Regions from separate parts of the Streptomyces sp. Q2 genome, predicted to be linked through region 1. Evidence: riboswitches for the same ligand, from Rfam matches in the RefSeq annotation. Region 1 holds a riboswitch; each other region holds the start of a gene.
The links. A riboswitch is a leader RNA that binds a small molecule or an ion and turns the genes downstream of it on or off. The one in region 1 is predicted to bind cobalamin.
Positions count from the first base shown of each region.

Region 2: linked by a shared signal. The riboswitch ahead of ACWBNA_RS27280 (SCO2321 family membrane protein) and the one ahead of ACWBNA_RS06135 (cobalamin biosynthesis protein) in region 1 are both predicted to bind cobalamin.
Region 3: linked by a shared signal. The riboswitch ahead of ACWBNA_RS39240 (ABC transporter substrate-binding protein) and the one ahead of ACWBNA_RS06135 (cobalamin biosynthesis protein) in region 1 are both predicted to bind cobalamin.
Region 4: linked by a shared signal. The riboswitch ahead of ACWBNA_RS03455 (ribonucleoside-diphosphate reductase subunit alpha) and the one ahead of ACWBNA_RS06135 (cobalamin biosynthesis protein) in region 1 are both predicted to bind cobalamin.

Region 1 covers NZ_JBXEJE010000004.1:59,312-64,144, reverse strand. The annotation lists gene cobN (cobaltochelatase subunit CobN) at 1-554, opposite strand, end outside; gene ACWBNA_RS06140 (cobyric acid synthase) at 551-2,062, opposite strand; gene ACWBNA_RS06135 (cobalamin biosynthesis protein) at 2,059-3,057, opposite strand; cobalamin riboswitch at 3,159-3,298, opposite strand; gene ACWBNA_RS06130 (hypothetical protein) at 3,662-3,883, opposite strand; gene ACWBNA_RS06125 (inorganic phosphate transporter) at 3,927-4,833, opposite strand, start outside.
Region 2 covers NZ_JBXEJE010000025.1:95,061-99,893, reverse strand. The annotation lists gene ACWBNA_RS27300 (Strvi_7410 family MBL fold metallo-hydrolase) at 1-1,004, shown strand, start outside; gene ACWBNA_RS27295 (nuclear transport factor 2 family protein) at 1,153-1,623, shown strand; gene ACWBNA_RS27290 (LolA family protein) at 1,667-2,380, shown strand; gene ACWBNA_RS27285 (phosphotransferase) at 2,389-3,048, opposite strand; cobalamin riboswitch at 3,093-3,269, shown strand; gene ACWBNA_RS27280 (SCO2321 family membrane protein) at 3,343-4,581, shown strand; gene ACWBNA_RS27275 (SCO2322 family protein) at 4,578-4,833, shown strand, end outside.
Region 3 covers NZ_JBXEJE010000048.1:7,637-12,469, forward strand. The annotation lists gene ACWBNA_RS39235 (FecCD family ABC transporter permease) at 1-731, opposite strand, end outside; gene ACWBNA_RS39240 (ABC transporter substrate-binding protein) at 728-1,744, opposite strand; cobalamin riboswitch at 1,813-2,001, opposite strand; gene ACWBNA_RS39245 (CoA-binding protein) at 2,075-2,482, shown strand; gene ACWBNA_RS39250 (4-hydroxybenzoate 3-monooxygenase) at 2,634-3,851, shown strand; gene ACWBNA_RS39255 (ArsR/SmtB family transcription factor) at 3,871-4,230, opposite strand; gene ACWBNA_RS39260 (cation diffusion facilitator family transporter) at 4,292-4,833, shown strand, end outside.
Region 4 covers NZ_JBXEJE010000002.1:281,854-286,686, reverse strand. The annotation lists gene ACWBNA_RS03470 (GntR family transcriptional regulator) at 1-711, shown strand, start outside; gene ACWBNA_RS03465 (DUF3311 domain-containing protein) at 923-1,177, shown strand; gene mctP (monocarboxylate uptake permease MctP) at 1,174-2,802, shown strand; cobalamin riboswitch at 2,984-3,112, shown strand; gene ACWBNA_RS03455 (ribonucleoside-diphosphate reductase subunit alpha) at 3,237-4,833, shown strand, end outside.

The sequences.
Region 1 (4,833 bases):
TTGGCGCCCTTCGCCTCGATCGCCTCGCACAGCGTGTCCACGAAGGCGGTGTTGCCGCTGAGCTGGTGGGCGCGGTAGAAGAGCACACCGACGGTCGGACGGCCGTCGACGAAGGCGCGCTCCCCGTGGACGCCGTACTCCGGCATCTTCCGCGGCTCGACGAACCCCTCACCCGTCAGCAGCACGGTGTCGGACAGGAACCGGGCGAGCTCCGTGAGGTTGGCCGGGCCGCCCTCGACGAGATACCGCAGCGCCTCGGCCACCACACCGGCGGGCACCGACGACTCGGCCATGAGCTCCGCGTCGGGCACGGTCTCCCCGCCGAGCAGAACGGTCGGGATGCCCGAGGCCTTGAGGGCGGCGAGCCCGTCCTCCCAGGCACGCTTGCCGCCGAGCAGTCGTACGACGGCGATGTCCGAGCCCTCGACGAGACGGGGGAGTTCCTCCGCCACGTCCACCCGGTTCGGATTGCCGATCCGGTACGAGGCATCGGAAGCGGCCCGGGCCGCCAGCAGATCCGTGTCGGCGGTCGACAACAACAACACTGTGCTCATGCGGGCGCTCCCGGTGGAATGAAAGGCAGTCCTTGCGGCGCGCCGGACTCGATGAGCCGCCACAGCGCGTCCGTGTCCGCGTGCTGTTCGATCAGGTCGCCGAGCCGGTCGAGCTGCTCCTCGCGCAGCGCGGCGAACGAGGTGTCGGCCGCCGGTACGAAAAGGCGGCCCGCGGCGGCCGCCACCTCGCGCAGGAAGGCCCGCCGGAAACCGTCCGACTCCAGCGAGCCGTGCCAGTGGGTGCCCCAGGTCTGACCGACCCGGCAGCCGTCCAAGAAGGGCTCCCCGCCCTCGATCTCGGCGACCCCGTGATGGATCTCGTACCCCTCGACGTGTTCGCCGAGGGCCTCGCCGACGGGCCGGGTGAGGGTCTTCTCGCGGGCGAACCGCACCCGGACGGGAAGGACCCCGATCCCCTCGACATGCCCCTGCCGGCTCTCGACCTCGTCCTCGATGTGCTCGCCGAGGACCTGGAAGCCGCCGCAGATGCCGAGAATGGGCCTTTGTTCGGCGGCCCTGCGGACGAGGGCGTCGGCAAGCCCCCGCTCCCGCAGCCACTGCAGGGCCCGTACGGTCCCCCGGGTCCCCGGAATGACGACGAGGTCGGCATCCGCCAACTCCTCCGGCCGGTCTACGAACCGCACGACGACACCCGGCTCGGCGGCCAGGGCGTCGACGTCGGTGAAGTTGGACATCAGCGGGACCGCACAGACGGCGACCCGCAACACGTCCTCGCCGACGGGCGGGGCCACGACCGACTCCCTGACCGTCCCCCGCAGCGAGACCCGCAGCCCGTCCTCCTCGTCGATGCCGAGCCCGTGCCGGAAGGGCAGGACGCCGTACGTGCGCCGCCCGGTGAGCGAGTGCAGCATGTCGAGCCCGGGTTCGAGCAGGGACACGTCCCCCCGGAACTTGTTCACGAGGAACCCCGCGACGAGCGCCTGATCCTCCGGCGACAGCAGCGCGACGGTCCCGAAGAAGGAGGCGAAGACCCCGCCGCGGTCGATGTCACCGACCACGAGTACGGGCAGCCCGGCATTCCGGGCGATCCCCATGTTCACGATGTCCGTCCGCCGCAGGTTGATCTCGGCGGGGCTGCCGGCCCCCTCACAGATCACCGCGTCATACGTGCCCCGCAACTCGGCGAGACAGTCGAGAACGGTCCCGAGAAGCTTCTGCTGCCGCCCCCCGTGATACCCCCGCGCACTGAGCTCACCGACCGGCTTGCCGAGCAGCACGACCTGACTGCTCTGCTCACCGCCCGGCTTGAGCAGCACGGGGTTCATCAGCGCGGTCGGCTCGACCCGGCAGGCCTGCGCCTGCATGGCCTGCGCCCGCCCGATCTCGGCACCCTCACGCGTCACGAACGAATTGAGGGACATGTTCTGCGCCTTGAACGGCGCGACCTTGACCCCCTGCCGCACCAGCCACCGGCAGATCCCGGCGGTGACGACGCTCTTGCCGGCGTCGGAGGTGGTACCGGCGACGAGAAGACCACCACCGGTCATGACGCACCACCCGCGCGCGGGACCGAACCGGTGGGCACAGCCCGCGGCCCCGAGCGCCCCTTGACGCGCCCCCGCAGCAGTGCCCCCGCCGCACTCACCCCCAGTGCGAGCCACCCGACCCGCTGCGACAACCGAACAGCCCTCTCGATGTCCCCCACCCGCACGGCACGCCCCTCCCCGTTCAGCACAGGCCGATGCTCGATCCGCCCCCCGTACGACAACGTCCCGCCGAGCCGCACCCCGAGCGCCCCCGCGAACGAGGCCTCCACGGGCCCGGCGTTGGGACTCGGATGCTTCGCGGCGTCCTCCCGCCAGGCACGCACGGCGCCCCGGGGATCCGAACCCGTCAGCGCGGCCAGCACGGCGGTGAGCCGCGCGCCCGGCCACCCGGCGAGATCGTCGAGCCGAGCGGAAGCCCACCCGTACCGCCGATACCGGGGCGACTTGTGGCCGACCATGGCGTCGAGGGTGTTCACGGCCCGGAAGCCGAGCAGCCCGGGCACACCGCCCACGGCTCCCCACACCAGCGCCCCGACCACCGCGTCGGAGGTGTTCTCGGCAACGGACTCGACGACCGCCCGGGCGATCCCGTCGGCGTCGAGGGCCTGCGGATCCCGCCCGCACAGATGCGGCAGCCGGTCCCGCGCGGCGTCGATGTCCCCCGCCTCCAGGGCCTGCCCGACGCCCCGGGCCTCCCGGGCGAGTGAAGTCCCGCCGACCACGGCCCAGGTGGCGGCTCCGGTGAGCGCGAGGGAAGCGGCAGTGGAGGTACGTACGCTCCGTGCGGCCACGGCCCCGACAGCGACCGCGCCCCCGGCGCACACGACGGCGTGCAGCGCGCCCCACCCCCGGTGGTCCCGCCACAACGCCCGTTCCACGGCACCCGCGGCCCGCCCGAACACGGCGACCGGATGCCCACGGCGTGGATCGCCGAGCAGGAGGTCGCCGAGAAGGCCGGCGGCGGCGCCGTACGCGAAAACGCGATCGGCACGCATGGACTCAGCCGACCGCTGTCACAGACAGGGTGCTGGTGTTGAACCTCGAACGGCAGCCGCGCATGGCGATATGTCCTCACTCAGGGTGTCCGCGCCCTGGTTCGACGAGATCGGCGGTGAGAGTTCCTGGCTCCCGGGGCTTCCTACCCCGGTGACAGTGGCGGGACCGCGCCGGACTCACACCGGCTTCCTCTCCTACCGCCGTACATGGCTCCGGCAGTCCACCACGGGGTTGGAAGGGCCGTCAACTTGCTGTTGACCTGCGAGAGGGGAGTGTGCTGAGACCCACATCGGTGGCATGACGGTCGGCTCACGGGGGCCGGCCGGCCGGTGATTCGCCTGCGCGGGGCGGCTCTCCGGTCAGGCGCTTGTGATCACGCTTCGTCAACGCATGTGGTCCGTCAGGAAGGGATGAGGCGCCGGTAGTTACGGGTGGAAGGTACCGAAAGGGCATGGTTTGAGCGGCGCGTCCGTCACGGAGGCACTCCGCCCGGCGGTGTGCCCCGCACGTGTCGCCGTCGACCGCGCGGGTGACGCCGACATGCGACAACCGGGCGGGTGCGAGGCCGAAGCCCCGCACCCGCCCGGTTGTCGTGCCGTGACGTCAGGCCACGATCAGATAGATCCCGTACCCGACAGCCGCCGCGCAGGCCGCGAAGCACGCGTACGCACCCGTGACCGCGGCAGCGGCCGTGCCGCCCTGCGCGACGGCCCGCTCGCGGCGGGACAGGCCCACGATGCCGAGGGTGAAGAGGGCCACGAGGGTCACGGTGATCAGGAGGCTGATGCCGAAGACGGATCCGAGGGCCGCCCAGTCGATCTTCATGCTGGTTCTTCCTTCATGCCGGTTGGTGCCTGGGTGGCGGGGCTCAGACGGTGGTCGCGGCCGACGGGGCCGCGGGGTCGGCCGCGCTGGCCGGGGCCGGGATCGTGGCCGTGAGGTCCTCAGTCACCGAGGCCCCGACCGGCGGCGGCGTCACGGCGGCGATCGCCGTGGTGACCACGCCGGCCGGCTCCTCGCTGTCGTTGACGTTCGTGTGGTCGACGACCTCGCGGCGCGAGAGCTTCCAGATCGCCGCGCTGGAGGCGATGAGGAAGACGGCGACGAGGGCGGTGCCCCAGGCGCCGAAGCCGGTCACATACTCCGCGAGCGCGCCCACCAGGGCCGCGGCGGGCAGGGTCAGGCCCCACGCCACGAACATGCGGGTCGCCGTCGACCAGCGGACCACGCCGCCCTTGCGGCCGAGTCCGGCGCCCATCACCGAGCCGGAGACGGAGTGCGTGGTGGACAGGGAGAAGCCGAGGTGGGAGGAGGCCAGGATGACCGTGGCCGCGCTGGTCTGGGCGGCGAAGCCCTGCTGCGGCTGGAGGTCGGTCAGGCCCTTGCCCATGGTGCGGATGATGCGCCAGCCGCCGAGGTAGGTGCCGAGCGCGATGGCGAGGCCCGCGGAGAGGATGACCCAGGTGGGCGGGTCCGAGTCGGGGGCGACGGCGCCGCCGGCGACCAGGGCGAGGGTGATGATGCCCATCGTCTTCTGGGCGTCGTTGGTGCCGTGGGCCAGGGAGACCAGGCCGGCGGAGGCGATCTGGCCGGCGCGGTAGCCCTTCTCGGCGGCCTTGCCGTCGGCCTTCTTGCCGAGGGAGTAGGACAGGCGCGTGGCGAGCATCGCCGCCAGGCCCGCCACGATCGGGGCGGCGATCGCCGGGATCAGGACCTTGGTGACCAGGACGTCACCGTGCACCGCGCCGACGCCCGCGGAGGCGATGGTGGCGCCG
Region 2 (4,833 bases), on a different contig from region 1:
GTGGCGGCGTCCGTTCCCTCCGGGTCCCCATCCCGGACAACCCCCTCGGCCACACCCTCGTGTACGTCGTCGACACCGACCGCGGACCGGTACTGATCGACACCGGCTGGGACGACCCCGCCTCCTGGGACACCCTCGCCGCGGGACTGACGGCGTGCGGCACGTCGCCGGACGAGATCCACGGTGTCGTCATCACCCATCACCACCCCGACCACCACGGCCTGTCGGGCCGGGTGCGGGAGGCGTCCGGCGCGTGGATCGCGATGCACGAGGCGGACGGCGCGATCGTCCGGCGGGCCCGCTCGACCCGCCCCGAACGCTGGCTCGCCTACATGACCGCCAAGCTCGAAGCCGCCGGCGCCCCCGAGGAACACCTGGCGCCGATGCGCACCACCAGGCCCGGCTCCGTCCCCGGCCTCGCCCCCGCCCTGCCCGACCGCGAGATCGTCCCCGGCGAACTCCTCACCCTCCCCGGCCGCCGGCTGCGCGCGATCTGGACACCGGGCCACACCCCCGGCCACGTCTGCCTGCACCTCGAGGAACAGCACCCCGCCGAACTCCCGGGCCACGGGCGCCTGTTCTCCGGCGACCACCTGCTCCCCGAGATCACCCCGCACATCGGCCTGTACGAGGACCCCGACGACGCCACTGCCACCGACCCCCTCGGCGACTACCTCGACTCCCTGGAGCGCGTCGGCCGCCTCGCCCCCGCCGAGGTACTCCCCGCCCACCAGCACGCGTTCACCGACGCGGCCTCGCGCGTCCGGGAGTTGCTCACCCACCACGAGGACCGCCTCACCGGCCTGCTCACCCTCCTGACCGAGCCGCTGGCGCCCTGGCAGCTCGCCGAGCGCATGGAGTGGAACCGCCCCTGGGCCCAGATCCCGTACGTCTCACGGAACATCGCCGTCTCGGAGGCGGAGGCACATCTGCGGCGCCTGGTGAAGCTGGGGCGGGCGGAGGCGGTGGCGGGGAGTGAGCCGGTGACGTACCTGGCCGTGTGAAGGGTGACCTCCCTGGCCGTGTGAAGGGTGACCTCCCTGGCCGTATACGTGTAAAGGTGACTTCCCCGGCCGTATACGTGTAAAGGTGACCTCCCTGGCCGCATAAAACGGTCGCGCCGCATACCTCGCCGTTGATACCAACGACCCCATGGATCCCACGGACCCCATCGACCGTCTCCTCGCCGAGCGCGCCTGTGAGCGCCTGGTCATCGACTTCGTCCGCCGGCTCGACCTCGGCGAACCGGGTTCCGTCGCCGAGCTGTTCACCGAGGACGGCAGCTGGCGGTGGCCTGACGGCGATCGTCTGGTCAAGGGCCGGGACGCACTGCGCCGGTACTTCGCCGCCCGCCCCGCCGACCGCCTCTCCCGTCGCCTGATGTCCAACATCCTCGTCACGGTGACCTCCCCGGACACGGCGACGGCGACCTCGTACTTCACGACGTACCGCGTCGACGGCCACGACGGCCGCACGGATCCCGTCCCGTCCGGCCCGCCCGTCCAGGTCGGCCACTACGAGGACTCCTTCCACCGCCGCCCCGACGGCACCTGGCTGCTCGCCACCCGCGTCCTCCACCTCCCCTTCGGCGGACCCACCCCGCGCATGGGTTCGATAACCTGAACCGGCCATGATCAGGGGGAATGGGGAGGGAATGGGGGGAATCGTGCGAAGAACGCTGACCGTGATGACGGTCGCGCTGGCCTGCGTGACGACCGGCGGGGCGGTGGCCGGCTGCTCGGGGAGTTCCTCCGCCGAGGAGCCGTCCGCCGAGCAGTTGCTGGACGACGCGAACGACACGATGAAGGCACTCGAGTCGGTGACCGTGGACGCCAGGACCACCACCGTGGCCTCCGGCGAGGGCTCCACCAGCCGTCTGACGACCGACCTCGAGGGCGCGTGCAGGTCCAGTCGGACCTGGACCAACGGGGCCCGCCTCGAACAGATCCGGATCGGCGACGCGGACTACGTCCGGCCGAACCGCGCCTACCTGGAGATGGCGGGCAAGGAGGTGGCCGGCACGGGCGAACAGGAGCGCTGGGTCAAGTCCCCGGCCAAGGAGACGGCGTGGGAAACGGAGGAAGCCGGACTCTCCAACTGCACCCACCCGTTCTCCTCCTTCGGCAAGGCGACCAAGGGCGAACCGACCGAGGTCGACGGCAGACCGGCCATTTCGCTGGTCGTGACCGACAAGGCGGTCAAGAAGGGCACCTACACGTTCTACGTCGCCACCGAGGGCGAGCCGCACCTCCTCAAGGTCGTCTACAAGGGCACCGACTACCACAGCACCACCGCGTTCAGCGCCTTCGACGAGCCCCTGGACGTTCGGCCTCCGGCCGCGAGCGACGTGCTGGACGCGAGCGGCCGGACCAGCGACTAGGACACGACTCAGGACACGACCGAGCGGATCAAGTCCTCCGCCTCGCCGAGCAGTTCGACCTCCCGGCGGCTCATCGTCGGGTTGTCCGCCCGTCGCTGCCGGGCCTGCGTCAGGCCCGCCTCGGTGAGGTGGGTCGGGTCGGCGAGCAGAGCGCCGAGCATCGTGCGGGCGGGGTCGGCGAGCGCTTCGTCGGTGACGGCGGCCTGGGCGAGGATCATCGCGGAGATGCCCCAGTCCAGGCCCGGATCGCCCTCCTCCGCGTTGCTCCAGTCGATGACCCGAGGGCCGTCGGCGGTGAGGACGACGTTGTCCGGGTGGAGGTCGAGGTGGAGGACGCGGCCGGTGGAGCGGCGGGGCGGGACCGCGTGCAGGTCGCGCAGCAGTCCGGCGAGGGTGGCGCCCGCCTCGTCGAGGGCGAGGGAGCCGGTCAGGACCGCCTGCAGCATCGTCGGGCCGTACAGCCGCTCCAGCACCAGGTCGGTGCGCGTGGAGTCGGCCGGGCGGACGCGCGGCACCGGATAGCCGTGGCCGCGCACGTGCTCCATCACCTCACCCTCGGCGGCCGCGTCCCCGTACCCCTCACGGTCGCGGCGCAGCACCCACGCCTCGTCGATCTCGTACACGTCGTTCGCTCGGCCGGAGCCGAGCAGTCTCCCCGTCGGCTGCATGGGGCCGAACCTACCCGGGCGCACAGGCTGCCCTCAGGGGCTTCGTTACGGGCCGGTAGAGTGGCCGGGTCGTATCACACCCGTACGGGGGGAAGCCGGTGCAATTCCGGCGCTGACCCGCAACCGTGAACCGTTTATCAAGGACGGTGAGCCGGACTGCCCCGCACGGATCGTGACCGGCTCACGTGCACCGGCAAACCGGCCGGTGTGCGGCACCGTCGAGGTATACGGAGCCGAGCCGCCGGGGTGTCCCGTGCTGCCCGGCTCCCTGACAGGGAGAGGCACCCGCCGATCATGAACGTCCGCCGCAGCGCCGCGGTGCTGGCCGCCGCCACCGCCGTGATCGGGGCCGCCGCGCCCGCCGTCGCCGCCGACCCGTCCCCCTCCGCCTCGCAGGCGTTGCCCGCCGCGCTCTACGGCGGCACGGACCCGACGTACGACGGTGTCTGGCGCCAGTCCCTCGCCCTGCTCGCCCAGCACACGGTGGGGGTGAAGCCGGCCGCGAAGTCCGTGTCCTGGCTGACCGGGCAGCAGTGCGCGAACGGCGCCTTCGCCCCCTACCGGGCCGACACCTCCACGGCCTGCGACCCGAAGCTGATGGTCGACACCAACAACACCGCCGCCGCCGTCCAGGCCCTCGCCGCGCTCGGCGGCCACGACGCCGTCACCGGCAAGGCCGTCGCCTGGCTCAAGTCCGTGCAGAACAAGGACGGCGGCTGGGGCTACACCCCCGGCGGCGCCAGCGACACCAACTCGACGTCCGTGGTCGTCGGCGCGCTGACCGCCGTGGGAGAGAAGCCGCAGGACGTACACAAGGGTGAACAGGGGCCGTACGACGCCCTGGTGAAGCTCGCCCTGCCGTGCGAGGGCTCCGGCGCCGGTGCCTTCGCCTTCCAGCCCGACAGGGAGGGCAAGCTGGCCGCCAACGCGGACGCCACAGCGGCGGGTGTCGTCGGCGCGCTCGGCCAGGGACTCGCGGTCGAGCCCGCGAAGCAGACGGAGGCCGCCACCTGCTCGGACTCCGGCTATCCGTCCCCGCAGCAGGCCGCCGCCAACGGCGCCGCCTACCTCACCAAGGCCCTCGCCAAGGACGGCCACCTCACCTCCGCCCTCCCCGGCTCCACCGACCAGCCCGACTACGGCAACACCGCCGACGCCGTCGTCGCCCTCGCCGCTCAGGGTCAGACGGCGGAGGCGAAGAAGTCGCTGGAGTGGCTGGAGCGGAACTCCTCCGCCTGGGCGGCACAGAGCGGCCCCGCCGCCTACGCCCAGCTGATCTTCGCCGCCCACGCGACCGACACGGACCCGCGTGACTTCGGCGGGGCGGACCTGGTGAAGCAGCTCAACGCGACAGGGCCGGCTCCGCAGCCGGCGACCGCCGAGAGCGACGCCGGCGACAAGGACGACTCCGGCGACGACTCCGCGGACGGCTCCGGCAACGGCGATGTCTGGTGGATGGTCGGCGCCGGCCTCGCCGCCGGAGCGGGCGTCGGTTTCCTGCTGAGCAGCCGCAGGAAGAGGCAGCAGCCGTGATCCGCCGCCGGGCCGCGGCCCTTGTGCTGCTGGCCGCGTTCCCGCTCCTCGGGACCGCGGGCCAGGCCCAGGCGGCCGGCTACCGCTACTGGTCGTTCTGGGAACGTGACGGCGACCAGTGGACGTACGCCGCCCAGGGTCCCTCGACCACCCGTCCCTCCGACGGCGACGTCCAGGGCTTCCGTTTCGCGGTCAGCGAGGACTCCGGCGACGCGACCAAGCCGCGCGGCACGGCCGACTTCACGACGATCT
Region 3 (4,833 bases), on a different contig from region 1:
AGCACCAGACGGGTGCGGGCCACGGACACCCCGAGGGCGGCCGCCGCGTCCTGCCCGAAGGCGAAGGCGTCCAGGGTGCGGGCGTACGACAGGCACACCACCAGCGCCACGGCCAGGACGGCGAAGCACACCCACACGTCGGTCCAGCCCGCCCCGCCGAGGGAGCCGAGGAGCCAGAAGAGGACGCCCCGGGTGGTCTCGGCGTCGGCCGCGGTCATCACGACGAACGAGGTGAGGGCGGAGAAGAGCTGCATGGCGGCGACGCCGGCGAGGACGACCAGGTCGGTGCCGCCGCCGAGCGTGTGGCTGAGGAACAGCACGAGCGCGAACGACACCAGGGCGCCGAGGAACGCGCCCGCCGGGACCGACACCGCGCCCCCGCCGACGCCCAGCACGACCACCAGTACGGCCCCGGTCGACGCGCCCGAGGACACCCCGAGGACGAACGGGTCGGCGAGCGGGTTGCGCAGCAGCGACTGCATCACCGCGCCGCACACGGCGAGTCCGGCGCCGCACACGGCCGCGAGGAGCGTGCGCGGCAGCCTGAGCTGCCACACGATGCCGTCCCGGATCGGCGTCAACTCCGAGGTGCCGACGCCCAGATGGGCAGCGACGACGGACCACACGTCGGCGACTTGGATGTCGGCCGGGCCGATGGTGATGGCGACGGCGAGGGAGCAGCACAGCAGGACCGTCCCGGCCGCACCGAGCAGGACCGCCCGGGCGGTCACTTCACGAGCCCGAACTCGCGCAGGCCGGCCGCGACCCGCTCCACGCCCTCGATCGTGCGGATGGTCGGGTTCATGGCCTGCCCGCTCAGCAGGACGTACCGCTGGTGCCGGACGGCGGCCATGTTCCTGGTGACCGGGTTGGACTCCAGGAAGGCGATCTTCTTCTCGGCCGACTCGGCGGTCTGCGACTTGCGGGTCAGGTCGCCGATGACGAGGACGTCGGGGTCCCGGTCGGCGACCGTCTCCCAGTTGATCTGCGGCCATTCGTCGTGTGTGTCGTCGAAGACGTTCTTGGCGCCCAGGGAGCGCGTGATGACGCCGGGAGCGCCGCAGCAGCCCGCCATGTAGGGCGACTCGGAGTTGGCGAACCAGTACAGGAGGGTCACGTCCGAGGCGTGGATGCCGGAAGTGGCTTTCGCCATCCGCGCCTTGAGCTCGCCGACGAGCTTGTCGCCCCGTTCCTTCACCCCGAAGACGGCTGCCAGGTCACGTATTTCGCCGTAGACGGCCTCGGCGGTAAGGGGCTCGGACCGTGCGCCGTCGCCGTCGCCGGAGTTGTCCTTGCCGGCGCAGTCGGACGGGGAGACGTACGTGGGCACGCCGAGCTTCTCGAACTGCTCCCGCGAGGCCACTCCCCCCTTCCCCAGCGTGGAGACGAAGGAGGCGGCGACGAAGTCCGGCTCGGCGTCCAGGACGCGCTCGAAGGAGGGGTTGTTGTCGGCGATCCGCTCCACCTTCGCGTTCGCCTTCTCCAGGCCCTTCATCACGGGGTCGGTCCAGGTCGCCGTCCCCGCCATCCGGTCGGCGAGGCCGAGGGAGAGCATGATCTCGGTGGTGCCCTGGTTGAGGGAGACGGCACGCTCCGGCGGGGCCTCGACGCGTACCGTACGGCCGCAGTTGTCGAGACTGACCGCGGCCTTCGCAGCGGATGTGCCGGCGTCGCCGCAGCCTGCCAGGAGCAGGGATCCGGCCGCGAGCAGGGCGGAGGGACGGGCAAGACGTGCTATCTGCACGGGAATGGTCCTCGATCGTCGAGGGCTCGAACGCGGAGCCCGGTCGTACGGTGCTCCCCCGCCGTACGTCACCGCGAGGGCCGCCAGCAGGTTTTCGGACTCGGGATCATCCGGTCGGGGCGCCTTCCCAGACGACACACCGTCGTCCAGTGGCCGAGGCCCCGCCCGTCACCCTCACCGCTGCGCGTCAGCTCCGGATTCGCACCGGATTCCCTGACCCACGTGTCATGGGTTCGACTGGCCTCGGCAAGCTATCACGGTGGGGAATCCACGGTCGCGGCGCGCTGTTGTGCCAGAGGTCAGTGCGTTCGCGACCCCGAGGAGACCACCGTGTACGGCGACGAGGCAACGGTCCGCAAGATCCTCACCGGGCTCGGTGACACCTGGGCCGTGGTCGGCCTGTCGTCGAACCGGCAGCGCGCCGCGTACGGCGTGGCAGAGGTGCTGCAGCGCTACGGCAAGCGGATCGTGCCGGTGCATCCCAAGGCGGAGACGGTGCACGGGGAGCAGGGGTACGCCTCGCTCGCGGACATCCCCTTCGACGTGGACGTCGTGGACGTGTTCGTGAACAGCGACCTCGCCGGAGCGGTCGCCGACGAGGCGGTGGCGAGGGGTGCGCAGGCCGTCTGGTTCCAGCTCGGGGTCATCGACGAGGCCGCGTACGACCGCACCCGGGCCGCGGGGCTGGAAATGGTGATGGACCGCTGCCCGGCGATCGAGATCCCCCGCCTGGGCTGACGGACGGGCCCATCGCCCCCTGAGGACACCGAGGGGCCGGTGCCTGGCCGCCCGCAGCACCAACACCTCTGACAGCTCGGGTGGTCACGCGGGCATTCCGCTGCGTCCGGAATTGCCGAAACCCTCCCGGACGCCCCGACATAATGTGCGGGTGACCGCCACCAGTCCTCCCAACTCCGTTGCTCCGCAACGCTTTCCGGTCGTTGTCGTGGGTGCCGGGCCCGCCGGGCTCACCGTCGGCAACATCCTGCGGGCCGCCGGCGTCGACTGCCTCGTGCTGGAGACGGAGACGCGTGAGTTCATCGAGCAGCGGCCGCGGGCGGGCCTCCTCGAGGAGTGGGCCGTGCGCGGGCTTCAGCGGCGTGGTCTCGCGGACACCTTGCTGCAGCGCGCGCAGCTGCACACCGAGTGCGAGTTCCGGTTCGGCGGTGAGCGCTTCCGTTTCTCGTACGTGGAGCTGACGGGGACGCATCACTTCGTCTACCCGCAGCCGTTGCTGGTGACGGACCTGGTGCGCGAGTACGCGGACGTGCGGAGCGGGCAGGTGCGGTTCGGCGTGCGGAACGTCCAGCTGCACGATCTGGACACCGACCGGCCCTCGGTGTCGTACGTCGGCGCGGAGACGGGCGAGCGGGAGGTCGTCGAGTGCGACTTCGTCGCGGGGTGCGACGGAGGGCGCGGGGCGACCCGTGGCGCCCTGCCCGAGCAGGCGCACATCTCCCGGCACGACTACGGCATCGGCTGGCTGGCGCTGCTCGCCGAGGCCCCTCCGTCCAACGACTGTGTCGTGTTCGGCATCCACCCGAACGGTTTCGCCGGGCACATGGCCCGCAGCCCCGAGGTGACCCGGTACTACCTGGAGTGCCCGCCCGGCGACGACCCGGAGAACTGGTCGCACGAACGCGTCTGGTCGCAGCTCCAGGAGCGGCTCGCGGCCACCGGCCTCGGCCCGCTCACCGAGGGGCGGCTGATCGAAAAGCGTGTCCTGGACATGCACAGCTACGTCGTCGAGCCCATGGTGTTCGGCCGGCTCTTCCTGGCGGGGGACGCCGCGCACCTGACCGCCCCCATCGCGGCGAAGGGGATGAACCTCGCCCTGCACGACGCGTTCCTCCTCGGCGACGCCCTCGCCGGGTACCTCACCAAGGGCGACGAGACCGGCCTGGACGGCTACTCGGAGGCGTGCCTGCGGCGGGTGTGGGACTACCAGGAGTTCTCGCAGTGGCTCTCCGAGGTCTACCACGGCACCTCCTCGGGCGACGCCTACCGCGCGGGCACAACCTTCGCCCGGCTCCGCCGCCTGTTCACCTCGCCCGCCGCCGGGGCGGCCTTCGCCGAGCAGTATCTGGGCACGGCCACGGCGTACTGACCCGGCTCGGCCGGGTGCGTCAGTCGTGCGGCGGCCGGTCGCTGAGCCGGTGGTCCGCCACGTTCAGCGCCTCGTCCACCAGGCGGCGCAGATGGCCGTCGGGCAGGGAGTAGACCACCCGGCGGCCCTCCTTGCGGGTGTTCACCAGGCCGGCCAGCCGGAGCCTGGCCAGGTGCTGGCTGACGGCCGGCCGGGCCGCCCCGCACGCCTCCGTGAGCGTCGTGACGTCGGCCTCTCCCGCGGCCAGCGCGTGCAGCAGGGTGAGCCGGGTCCGGTCGCCGAGCAGGGCGAGCAGTTCGGCGGCGAGTGCGAACTGTTCCTCGCCCGGGGTGCGCGGGTGCGCATCGTTCGCAGGTGATAGGTGCATGCGTGCGCTCATACGCACATAATGGCCTCGTGGGCCGTCGCGCGTCCACTCCTCACACCGGAAGGGGACCCACGTGAACGACCGACACCACCACGAGCACGAGCACGAGCACGACCGACACCACCATGGCCACGGGCACGATCACGGGCACGACCACGGCGCCCATCACCACCACCCGGCCTCCGGCCTGCGCCGCCGCCTCGCACACCTCCTCACTCCCCACTCCCACGAGAGTGCCGACAAGCTGGACTCCGCCCTGGAGTCGTCGGCACGCGGCATGCGGGCCCTGTGGATCTCCCTGGCGGTGCTGGGCGCGACGGCCCTGGCGCAGGCGTTCGTGGTGGCCGTCTCCGGTTCGGTCGCGCTGCTCGGCGACACGGTGCACAACACCGCGGACGCGCTGACCGCCGTACCGCTCGGAATCGCGTTCGTGCTGGGCCGGCGCGCGGCGACCCGTCGCTTCACCTACGGCTATGGCCGCGCCGAGGACCTCGCGGGCATCGTGATCGTGCTGACGATCGCCGCGTCGGCGGCCTTCGCGGGGTGGGTGGCCATGGACCGGCTGCTCGATCCGCGGCCCGTCGAGCACGTGTCGGCGGTCGCGGTGGCCGCGCT
Region 4 (4,833 bases), on a different contig from region 1:
GCGCGCGTGCCCAAGTACTACCGCCTGAAGAAGCATCTGCTCGACATGACGGAGACGCAGTCGCCCGGCACGCCCGTGCCGCCCGAGCGCACCCTGGCCGCCGAGTTCGACACCTCGCGCACCACCGTGCGCCAGGCCCTTCAGGAACTGGTCGTCGAGGGACGCCTGGAGCGCATCCAGGGCAAGGGCACCTTCGTCGCCAAGCCGAAGGTCTCGCAGGCACTCCAACTCACCTCGTACACCGAGGACATGCGCGCCCAGGGTCTCGAACCCACCTCGCAGCTGCTCGACATCGGCTACATCACCGCCGACGACCGCCTCGCCGGCCTGCTCGACATCACGGCCGGCGGGCGGGTGCTGCGCATCGAGCGCCTGCGCATGGCCAACGGCGAGCCGATGGCCATCGAGACGACCCACCTGAGCGCCAAGCGCTTCCCTGCCCTGCGCAGGTCCCTGGTCAAGTACACGTCCCTCTACACCGCGCTCGCCGAGGTGTACGACGTCCATCTCGCCGAGGCCGAGGAGACCATCGAGACCTCGCTGGCCACCCCGCGCGAGGCCGGCCTGCTCGGCACCGACGTCGGCCTGCCGATGCTGATGCTGTCCCGCCACTCGCTGGACCGGCAGGGCGAGCCGGTGGAGTGGGTGCGGTCCGTCTACCGCGGGGACCGCTACAAGTTCGTGGCCCGCCTCAAGCGCCCCCAGGACTAGCGCGGACGAGTGCCGCACGCGGTGTGGCGCAACCGCCGCTCCTGCTCTACGGTCCTCCCGTCGCCGCATGGACGGACGGGAGGACTCCCCGGTGCGTACACACAGAACCAGCACATACCGATATGCGGACGAGGTCTTCCGCTCTCCTGACAGCGTCGCCTAGATTGCCTGCGCATTACACAGATGATCAGTGAGGGGACGGAGCCCCGGTATGTCCAATGCGCCTGAAGTGAGACCACCGGTGGTGACACCGGTCCGCGTGGTCATCGCGCTCTGTCTCGTCGCACCCTTCGTGGCGATGCTGTGGGTGGGGTCGTACGCGAAGGTCGACCCCGCCTTCATCGGCATCCCGTTCTTCTACTGGTACCAGATGGCGTGGGTGCTGATCTCGACAGCGCTGACGATGCTCGCGTACAAGCTGTGGCGCCGTGACCAGAGCGGCCGTCAGGAAGGTGCCGACAAGTGAACGACGGCGTGAACGGCGTCGCACTCGCCGTCTTCATCTTCTTCTTCCTGGCCGTCACGATCCTGGGCTTCCTGGCAGCGCGCTGGCGCAAGGCCGCCAACGAGCACAGCCTCGACGAATGGGGCCTGGGCGGCCGGTCGTTCGGCACCTGGGTCACCTGGTTCCTGCTCGGCGGCGACCTGTACACGGCGTACACCTTCGTCGCCGTACCGGCGGCGATCTACGCGGCGGGCGCGGCCGGCTTCTTCGCGGTGCCCTACACCATCCTGGTCTACCCGCTGATCTTCACCTTCCTGCCCCGCCTGTGGTCGGTCTCGCACAAGCACGGGTACGTGACGACCTCGGACTTCGTGCGCGGCCGTCACGGCTCCAAGGGCCTGTCGCTCGCCGTGGCCGTGACCGGCATCCTCGCGACGATGCCGTACATCGCGCTCCAACTGGTCGGTATCCAGGCCGTCCTCGACGTGATGGGCGTCGGCGGCGGTGAGGACACCAACTGGTTCGTCAAGGACCTGCCGCTGCTGATCGCCTTCGGTGTGCTCGCGGCGTACACCTACTCGTCGGGGCTGCGCGCGCCCGCGCTGATCGCGTTCGTGAAGGACACGCTGATCTACATCGTCATCGCGGTGGCGATCATCTACATCCCGATCAAGCTGGGCGGGTTCGACGAGATCTTCGCCAAGGCGAGCGAGGCGTACGGCCAGACCAACCCGGCCACCGGCGCGCCGCGCGGGGCGCTGGTCCCGGCGGAGGCCGGTCAGTGGACCTACGCCACGCTGGCGTTGGGCTCCGCCCTCGCGCTCTTCATGTACCCGCACTCGATCACGGCGACGCTGTCCTCGAAGAGCCGCGAGGTGATCCGCCGCAACACCACGATCCTGCCGCTGTACTCGCTGATGCTGGGCCTGCTGGCGCTGCTGGGCTTCATGGCGATCGCGGCCGGAGTCAAGGTGAGCAACGGGCAGTTGGCCATCCCCCAGCTCTTCGAGAACATGTTCCCCGACTGGTTCGCGGGCGTGGCCTTCGCGGCGATCGGCATCGGCGCGCTGGTGCCGGCGGCGATCATGTCGATCGCGGCCGCGAACCTTTTCACCCGCAACATCTACAAGGACTTCATCAAGCCGGACGCCACGCCGGAGCAGGAGACCAAGGTCTCCAAGCTGGTGTCGCTCCTGGTGAAGGTGGGCGCGCTGGCCTTCGTCCTCACCATGGACAAGACGGTCGCCATCAACTTCCAGCTGCTCGGCGGCATCTGGATCCTGCAGACCTTCCCCGCCCTGGTCGGCGGCCTGTTCACACGGTGGTTCCACCGCTGGGCCCTGCTCGCCGGCTGGGCGGTCGGCATGGTCTACGGCACGGTCGCCGCGTACGGGGTGGCCTCGCCGACGCAGAAGCACTTCGGCGGCTCGTCCAAGGAGATCCCCGGCATCGGGGAGATCGGCTACATCGGCCTGACGGCGTTCCTCCTCAACGTCGCCGTCACGGTGGTCCTCACCTTCGTCCTGAAGGCGCTGAAGGCCCCCGAGGGAATCGACGAGACGTCCCCGGAGGACTACACGGCGGACGCCGGCGACCCGGGCGTCCAGGTGGAGCTGCCGCCGGCGACCGCGGGCACCTCGCACTGAGCGGTACGTCATCACGGGCCGCCGGAGAAATCCGGCGGCCCGTTGCCGTGTCCCCGCCCGCCGCCAACCTCGGCGGCCGCGACGGGCGTCGACGACATCACTCTCGTCACCTATGAGTTGACGCTCTGAAACCAGCGCGACACAACATATGGGGGTGCTTTCCTCACCCGGCACAAGATGTATGCTCATGCTCGCTGTCGCCGCAGGGGAATCCGGTGCGAATCCGGAACTGTCCCGCAACGGTGTACTCATGCGCGTTTATGCGTGCACGGGAGTCAGTCCGAGGACCTGCCGACAGCGCGCCCGGCCATCAGGCCCGGGTGCCATGACGTCCGGGCCTCGTGGAATGGGCCGGTGGACGCGACGCCGCGTGCGCTCGTGTGCTGCCGCCTGCCCTCCGCAAGGTCCCCGTGCCGAGCGAGGGAGAGCCCCACGTGACCATCGCGCCAGCAGATCCGGCCTCAGTGACACCGGTGGCCGACGACGGTCCCGGGACCGTGTTGCTGCGGATCCTGACCGAGCTGACCGCCGACCTCCCCGACGCCGATCCCGGCCGGGTCGCCGCCGCCGCGTTGCGCGGCCGGTCCGCGCGGGCTGACGGGACGGAACTGCGCGAGCTGGCCACCGAGGCGGCCGCCGGCCTCATCTCCGAGGACCCCGCCTACTCGCGGCTCGCCGCCCGCCTGCTGACGGTCAGCATCCGCGCCGAGGCCGCCTCCCAGGGCGTCACGTCCTTCACCGAGTCGGTGGCGGTGGGCCACCGCGAGGGCCTCGTCGCGGACCGTACGGCCGAGTTCGTGCGGGTGCACGCCGACCGCCTCGACGCCCTGGTCGACCTGCACGCCGACGACCGCTTCGGCTACTTCGGCCTGCGCACCCTGCACAGCCGCTATCTGCTCCGGCACCCGATCACCCGCCGGGTGATCGAGACGCCCCAGCACTTCATGCTCCGGGTGGCGTCCGGGCTCGCCGAGGACGACACGGTCAGGGCTCTCGACGAAGTCGCCGCCCTCTACCGGCTCATGAGCCGCCTCGACTACCTCCCCTCCTCCCCCACCCTCTTCAACTCCGGCACCCGGCACCCCCAGATGTCGTCGTGCTACCTCCTGGACTCCCCGAAGGACGAGCTGGACTCCATCTACGACCGCTACCACCAGGTCGCCCGGCTCTCCAAGCACGCGGGCGGCATCGGCATCGCCTACTCCCGCATCCGCTCCCGCGGTTCGCTGATCCGCGGCACGAACGGGCACTCCAACGGCATCGTCCCGTTCCTGAAGACCCTCGACGCCTCCGTCGCCGCGGTGAACCAGGGCGGCCGGCGCAAGGGCGCGGCCGCGGTCTACCTGGAGACCTGGCACTCTGACATCGAGGAGTTCCTGGAGCTGCGCGACAACACCGGTGAGGACGCCCGCCGTACGCACAACCTGAACCTCGCGCACTGGATCCCGGACGAGTTCATGCGCCGCGTGAGCGCCGACGCGCCCTGGTCGCTGTTCTCCCCCGCCGACGTGCCCGAGCTGGTGGACCTGTGGGGCGAGGAGTTCGACGCCGCCTATCGCGAGGCCGAGGAAAAGGGCCTCGCGCGCAAGACCATCCCCGCCCGTGACCTGTACGGCCGCATGATGCGCACCCTCGCGCAGACCGGCAACGGCTGGATGACTTTCAAGGACGCCGCCAACCGCACGGCCAACCAGACGGCCGAGCCGGGCCACGTCGTGCACTCCTCCAACCTCTGCACGGAGATCCTGGAGGTCACGGACGACGGGGAGACGGCGGTGTGCAACCTGGGGTCGGTGAACCTCGGCGCGTTCGTCGACCGGACGGCCGGGGACATCGACTGGGACCGCCTCGACGAGACCGTCCGCACCGCCGTCACCTTCCTCGACCGCGTGGTCGACATCAACTTCTACCCGACCGAGCAGGCGGGCCGCTCCAACGCCAGGTGGCGCCCGGTGGGCCTCGGCGCGATGGGCCTCCAGGACGTCTTCTTCCAGCTGCGGCTGCCCTTCGACTCGCCACAGGCCCGTCAGC